Paraburkholderia fungorum: one gene and its partner. The main gene of each other region encodes a partner of the protein of the gene in region 2 in a complex. Links are inferred from orthologs where the notes say so. Each region holds a gene or a part of one and is shown on either strand. Other genes may lie near its edges.

What was found.
Region 1: the proteins of tsaD (region 2) and tsaB are in contact, whole or in part, in a solved structure (PDB 4WQ4), measured with the Escherichia coli proteins. The link is inferred for Paraburkholderia fungorum from one-to-one orthologs.

Annotation. Positions count from the first base shown.
Region 1 is NZ_FNKP01000001.1:2,421,794-2,425,075, forward strand. What follows is about bases 120-3,086. They hold tsaB (tRNA (adenosine(37)-N6)-threonylcarbamoyltransferase complex dimerization subunit type 1 TsaB), read right to left. Parts: upstream 2,071-3,086; coding sequence 1,168-2,070; downstream 120-1,167. Other genes in these bases: BLS41_RS10595 (uracil-DNA glycosylase), read right to left, coding at 120-690; rimI (ribosomal protein S18-alanine N-acetyltransferase), read right to left, coding at 677-1,171; BLS41_RS10610 (acyl-CoA-binding protein), read left to right, coding at 2,253-2,522; BLS41_RS10615 (DEAD/DEAH box helicase), read left to right, coding at 3,020-3,086. In the rest of the region: more of BLS41_RS10595, read right to left, coding at 1-119; more of BLS41_RS10615, read left to right, coding at 3,087-3,282. UniProt on the Escherichia coli protein: Required for the formation of a threonylcarbamoyl group on adenosine at position 37 (t(6)A37) in tRNAs that read codons beginning with adenine.
Region 2 is NZ_FNKP01000002.1:112,371-115,476, reverse strand. Bases 72-2,862 are described here. They hold tsaD (tRNA (adenosine(37)-N6)-threonylcarbamoyltransferase complex transferase subunit TsaD), read left to right. Parts: upstream 72-848; coding sequence 849-1,877; downstream 1,878-2,862. Other genes in these bases: folE2 (GTP cyclohydrolase FolE2), read right to left, coding at 1,978-2,784; BLS41_RS16725 (BaiN/RdsA family NAD(P)/FAD-dependent oxidoreductase), read right to left, coding at 72-728. Also shown: more of BLS41_RS16725, read right to left, coding at 1-71; dxs (1-deoxy-D-xylulose-5-phosphate synthase), read right to left, coding at 3,027-3,106.

The DNA of each region.
Region 1 (3,282 bases), on a different replicon or contig from region 2:
GCAAAGCTGGCAGTTTGCGACACGCTCGCTCAACGCATCCCAGTCGAGGGTCTGGATGGCGGGCAGCGCCGGCTTTTCGGCTCGCGCTTCCGACTGCGGATGGGCGGGGAGATCGTCGAACCACGCGAAATCGTCGTCCGGCGGAGCGTCGAAGGATGACGGTTCGGGCTCGGGTGAACGGGATTGCGGTGCTGGCTGCGACGAGGTTTGCGACGGCGAAGCGGCTCGCTGCTGCTGAATGGTTTGCGGCTCGGGAACTGCCTGACGTGGTGCTGCGGGTTGAACCTGTTGCTGCGCCTGGGTGGATTCCGCTTCCGGTCGAGATTCGCGTGCGGGCTGAGACTCGGGTGCAGGCGAATGTTGAACCGGTTGCGCAACTTGGTGTTCAGACTCCGACGGCAGAGGACGCCCGGACACAGTGCGATGCTCAGCGGACGTCTGAATGTCGGACGCAGCCTGAATCCGCTGCGCGGGTTGCTGCATCGGCTGCGACCCGGCAGCTTGCACCTGCCGCACGTTACCGGGCGCCTGCGTCACCGCACGCTCAACTCCAGCGTCGTCAGCCTGCGCCACCTGAGCGGCTACGGCGCCCTCTCCGGCTTCGTCGCCCGCCTGCTGCGCAGCCATCCCGCGACGCACCCACAGCGGGGCCAGCCCGAACTCTTCCAGTACCGATTCATGCAGCGCCATCTGCGCCCTCCGTGGCAAACGAGAAACGCATCACGATGGCGTCCTCCCGGCTGCGATGCCGCGCCGGATAGTAGTTCTTGCGCCGGCCGATCGATGCAAAGCCAAAGCGCTCATAAAGCCGGATCGCCCGATGATTGGACGGCCGCACTTCCAGCAGCAGCCCTTCGAGTTTTTCCGCGCGCGTGATGCGCACCGCCTCACGCAGCAGCGTAAGCCCCGCGCCCGCCCCCTGCGCATGCGGCGCCACGCACAGATTCAGCAGATGCATTTCATCGACGACCGGCATCAACACGCAATAGCCGATCAGGCTCCCCGTGACGTGTCGCAGACAGACGCCGAAATAGCCGTTGCGCAGCGAATCGCCGAAATTGCCGCGGCTCCACGGAAACTCATAAGCGATTTTTTCGATGGCCGCGACCTCGTCCAGATCGCCTTCGGTCATCGGCGACATGTAGCGGTCGGCGAGCAGCACGCCGCTCATTGCCCGCCCTCGCCGCCCGGTGCCACATGCGATGCCCCTTGAGATGCCGCCTGCGGCGCTTCATGAGGTACACGGTGATCCGGCGCGCGAGGTGCAGTTTGGGGCGCTTCCTGGACCGATCCGGCAGCCAGCGCGGCCTGTTCAGCCTTGGCGGCTTTGTCCGCCATCCGCTCCGCCGTGGTTTGCGCGACTTTGTCGCGCACATACTCGGGCGCCGCCTGATGGGCCGGGACCGTGCGGCCGGCGCGAAACGCGCGCAGCGCGGCGTGCGCGAGCGGCAGCGCATGCGGCAACGCCTCGGCATCGACCGTTCGCGCGGCGGCGACCGCCGGCAAACGCGCGCCGAAAGCCGCCGCCGCGTTGCCGGCCAGCGTAAAGGGCACGCCGGGCAATACCAGCTTGTCAGGTGCATCGAGGGAGGCCGATTGAACCGTCCGCCATTCGCGTTGGGTGGCGTCCCATTCGTAGTCGGCCCAATAGATTTCGTCCATGCGCGCATCGAGCGCGGCAAGCACGCGCGTCGCGGACGGATCGCGCAGGCGGGCGCTCTCCGCACAAGCCAGCAGCGTGCTGACCGGCACCACCGGCAGATTCAGGCCGAACGCGAGGCCCTGAGCGACACCCGTTGCCGTCCGCAAGCCGGTAAACGAGCCGGGACCGGAACCGAAAGCGATCGCATCGCAATCGGCCAAGGCAAGGCCGGCTTCGTCGAACAGTTCGCGGGTGGCGGGCAGCAGGCGCGTGCTGGAGACTGCGCCGGTCCGCTCGTGACGAACCCAGATGCGAGGTTCGGCGGAAGTCACGCCGGCAGCGTCGGCGTTGGCGGCAGTGACGGACAGAAGCGCCACCGAACAGAATTCGGTCGACGTATCGAGGGCAAGGAGCACAGTTTGAGTCATGGACGATATTGTAATCGGCACGGCGCGTGCAAATGTGGTTTGGCTCGCCCTCGCGTTGAAACCCGGCGGCCGATGTCTGGCGATGTTTGGAATAGGCTCTCGGCCCGCCAGCGGCGTCCAGTTGTTATGATCGTCAACCCGATCTCAACCAACCCGATCCCGCCCGGCGGGCGAAAACGACAATGACAGACATCGATACCCAGTTCGCAAAAGCCCACGAAGAAGTCCAGCAATTGCCGGAGCGTCCGGGCAACCTCACGTTGCTGCGCCTGTACGCGCTCTACAAACAGTCCACCAAGGGCGACGTGCATGGCGACAAGCCGGGCTTTACCGACATCGTCGGCAAATACAAGTACGACGCGTGGGCCGCCCTCAAGGGCACCGATCAGGACGCCGCGAAGCAGCAATACGTCGAACTCGTCGAATCGCTGAAAAGCGGTACCGCAGCCTGAGCAGGCCCAAGCCTGATTAGTGCCGGCACGCTCGCCGCGGCAGCCGCCGCGAGCGTGCGACCAGCTGACGCAGCTGTCCGCCCAGGCACCCGCCCCGCTGGCAGCCGCCGCGCCACCCTATATGTCTTTTTCGTTAAGAAAACTCCTAAGAGTGGCGCAGTGCAACAAAAGCCTATACAATGCTGCCTGCGCTTCACTGCTTTGCCCCGCTTTCTTTAGCGGCCTTTGCGGCGCAGCGCCTCGTAGCGTTTAGCTCCAATCCAGTTTAGAACCTGTCCCCTCCTGCCTAGCCCCCTACGGGCGATCATGTCCCAGGCTGGCGGCACGCCGTGTTGGCATGTCGCATCCGATACAGCTTCTAACAAAAAGCTCGCCTTCATTGTCGCGAGCTGCCCCCGTTTTTCGATTTGCTCGCTGCTTCTTTGCTCGCTGAATCCGACGACTTGGGTATGCCGATTGGCGCCGACGTTTTAATTCCCTGTGTACCAAGGATTCTCATGACTTCGAGCAACACCTCCAGCCCGTTGAACGCCATCGCCGATCAGGCACTCGGTCTCGCCGACGCTCCCGAACAAGCAGCAGCCGCTGCTGTCGCTCCGGAAGCCGTTGTCGCTGAAGCCGCAGTCCCGACCGGCCCGACGTTCGCGTCGCTTGGTCTCTCCGCGGATGTCGTCTCCGCGCTGACCGCAGCTGGTTACCAGAACCCGACGCCGGTTCAGCAACGCGCTATCCCGGCTGGTATCGCCGGCCGCGATCTGCT
Region 2 (3,106 bases):
CCTGGGCCGGACAAACCACGGTGAGTGAGCAGCAGGTCTTCGTTGAATTCGGCACCGGTTTTCTTGTTGCCGGTCGCCAGCTGCACGTCGAGCGAGACGCCCGAAAGCGCCGCGAACGGCGCCCAGTCGGCTGCGGCGAAAGTCAGCGGAACCAGCGCCGGGCGCGTGTCGATCAGCTTGTGACCAAACTGCTTGGCGAGCCGGTAAGCAAAATCGGTCGCGCCGATTTTCGGAATCGACAGGCCGCCGGTCGCCACCACCAGCGCGCTCGCGGTGATCGGACCCGACGGGGTGTCCAGCGTGAAGCGGCCTTGCGCGTCCTGACGCACTTCTTCCACCGACAGCGGTGTGCGCCACGCAATCCGGCCCGCATCGCACTCGGCCTTCAGCACGTTGATGATCGCGTCGCTCGACTGGTCGCAGAAAAGCTGCCCCTTGTGCTTCTCGTGCCATGTCACGTGATGCCGCTTGAGCAGCGCCATGAAGTCGCGCGGCGTGTAGCGAGCCAGCGCCGAACGGCAGAAATGCGGATTCGCCGACAAATAATTATTCGGCCCCGCGTAAAGATTCGTGAAATTGCACCGGCCGCCGCCGGAAATGCGGATTTTTTCCGCGAGACGCTGCGAGTGGTCGATCAGCACCACGCGGCGGCCGAGTTGCCCGGCCACGGCCGCGCACATCATGCCGGCCGCGCCCGCGCCGATCACTGCGATATCGAAGGATTCCATGGGGCCGCATTGTACCCGCGCGTCTGCGGGCGCTTACCCACGCTGCTATACTTTCAGGCTTACCTTTTTCTTTCGGACGCGCGCGCGGTCACCACTTTTGCGCCGTTCAAACCACCCATCATGCTCGTTCTCGGCATCGAAAGCTCCTGCGACGAAACCGGTCTCGCGCTCTACGACACGGAGCGCGGCCTGCTCGCGCACGCGCTGCACTCGCAAATCGCGATGCATCGGGAGTACGGCGGCGTCGTGCCGGAACTGGCGTCGCGCGATCACATCCGGCGCGCGCTGCCGTTGCTCGAAGAGGTGATGGAACGCGCGGGCACCGTGCGCAGCGACATCGACGCGATCGCCTACACGCAAGGGCCGGGGCTCGCGGGCGCGCTGCTGGTCGGCGCGAGCGTCGCCAATTCGCTGGCGATGGCGTGGGACAAGCCGACCATCGGCATCCATCACCTTGAAGGCCATTTGCTGTCGCCGCTGCTCGTGGATGAACCGCCGCCGTTCCCGTTCGTTGCGTTGCTGGTGTCCGGCGGACATACGCAATTGATGCGCGTGACCGACGTGGGCGTCTACGAGACGCTCGGCGAAACGCTCGACGACGCCGCCGGCGAAGCCTTCGACAAAACCGCGAAGCTGCTCGGCCTCGGCTACCCAGGCGGCCCGGAAGTCTCGCGCATGGCCGAATTCGGCACACCGGGCGCCGTGGTTCTGCCGCGCCCGATGCTGCATTCCGGCGACCTCGATTTCAGCTTCAGCGGCCTGAAAACGGCGGTGCTGACGAACGCCAAAAAGCTCGGCGGCGCGAACATCTGCGAACAGGCGAAAGCCGATCTGGCGCGAGGTTTCGTCGATGCAGCGGTTGACGTGCTGGCCGCCAAATCGCTGGCTGCGCTGAAGAAGACGAAGCTCAACCGGCTGGTCGTCGCGGGCGGCGTGGGCGCGAACCGTCAACTGCGCGAAGCGCTCTCCGCTGCCGCGAAGAAGCGCAATTTCTACGTGCATTACCCCGACCTGTCGCTGTGCACGGACAACGGCGCGATGATCGCGCTGGCCGGCGCGTTGCGTTTGCAGCGTTGGCCGGATCAGTCGGGCAAGGATTACGCGTTCACCGTGAAGCCGCGCTGGGATCTGACGTCGCTCGCGCGCTAGGCTGCGCATCCGGGCCTACCCGGGCAACTCGAGCCGTAAAAAAAGCCGCTTGAAAAGCGGCTTTTTTCTTGCGCTGCTAAGGCAGTGCGCTGCGTGACGGTCAGGCCACCCGCTTGTCCCGCTCGATCACCGCATACGCGCTGTGATTGTGAATCGACTCGAAGTTCTCGGCTTCGAGCGAATACGCGACAATCCGCTCGTCCGCATTCAGACGTTGCGCGACGTCGCGCACGAGGTCTTCGACGAACTTCGGATTTTCATACGCGCGCTCGGTGACGAACTTCTCATCCGGGCGCTTGAGCAGGCCCCACAGTTCGCACGACGCCTCTTCTTCGGCGATCCGCACCAGTTCTTCAACGGCCACATCGCCCGTGAGTTCGGCGTTGATCGTCACGTGCGAGCGCTGATTGTGCGCGCCGTACTGCGAGATTTTCTTCGAACACGGGCACAGGCTCGTGACCGGCACCAGCACTTTCAGGAACAGACGCGTCGCGCCGTTGCGCGCGTCGCCGGTCAACGTGACCTCATAGTCGAGCAGACTTTGCACGCCCGACACCGGCGCGGTCTTGTTCACGAAGTACGGGAACGACACTTCGATACGGCCCGCTTCGGCTTCGAGCTTGTCGAGCATCGCCGCGAGCATCGTGCGGAACGTGGCCGATTCGAGCGGCGCCTTGTTCTCTTCGAGCAACGCGACGAAACGCGACATGTGCGTGCCCTTCTGCTCAGCCGGCAGATGCACGTCGAGGTTCCACGTGCCGACCGTCGGCTGCACTTCGCCGGCTTGCGTACGCACCGTCAACGGATGACGCACGCCCTTGACGCCGACTCGTTGAATCGGAATTTGACGCGTATCGGGCGTGCTTTGCACGTCGGGCATCACAAAGGCGGGATTCATCTGGTTCATTTTTTTGTCCTTTCAGGAGACGCCGGGCCGCCCAGGTTGTCCGCGCCCGACGATCCCGTTGGGGATCGAGGGCTGTCGCGAGTCGACCGGATGGGGTGCTCGGCGGCCGTGCGAATCAGGATGCGCAACGGCGAACGCCGGCCTGGGCCGGCGTTTTAAGATGGGCCAGAGGCTCACCGATTCAAGTGGGAAACCGCCATGGCCGCGCTGACACAGCGGCAACATGGCAAACGGCAGCGCAATTAAGCGACGCGCTTCACCGAAGATTGACCGCCGACCGCGCCGCTCGACAGAAAGCGCTCGCGAATCGACTTGGCGATGC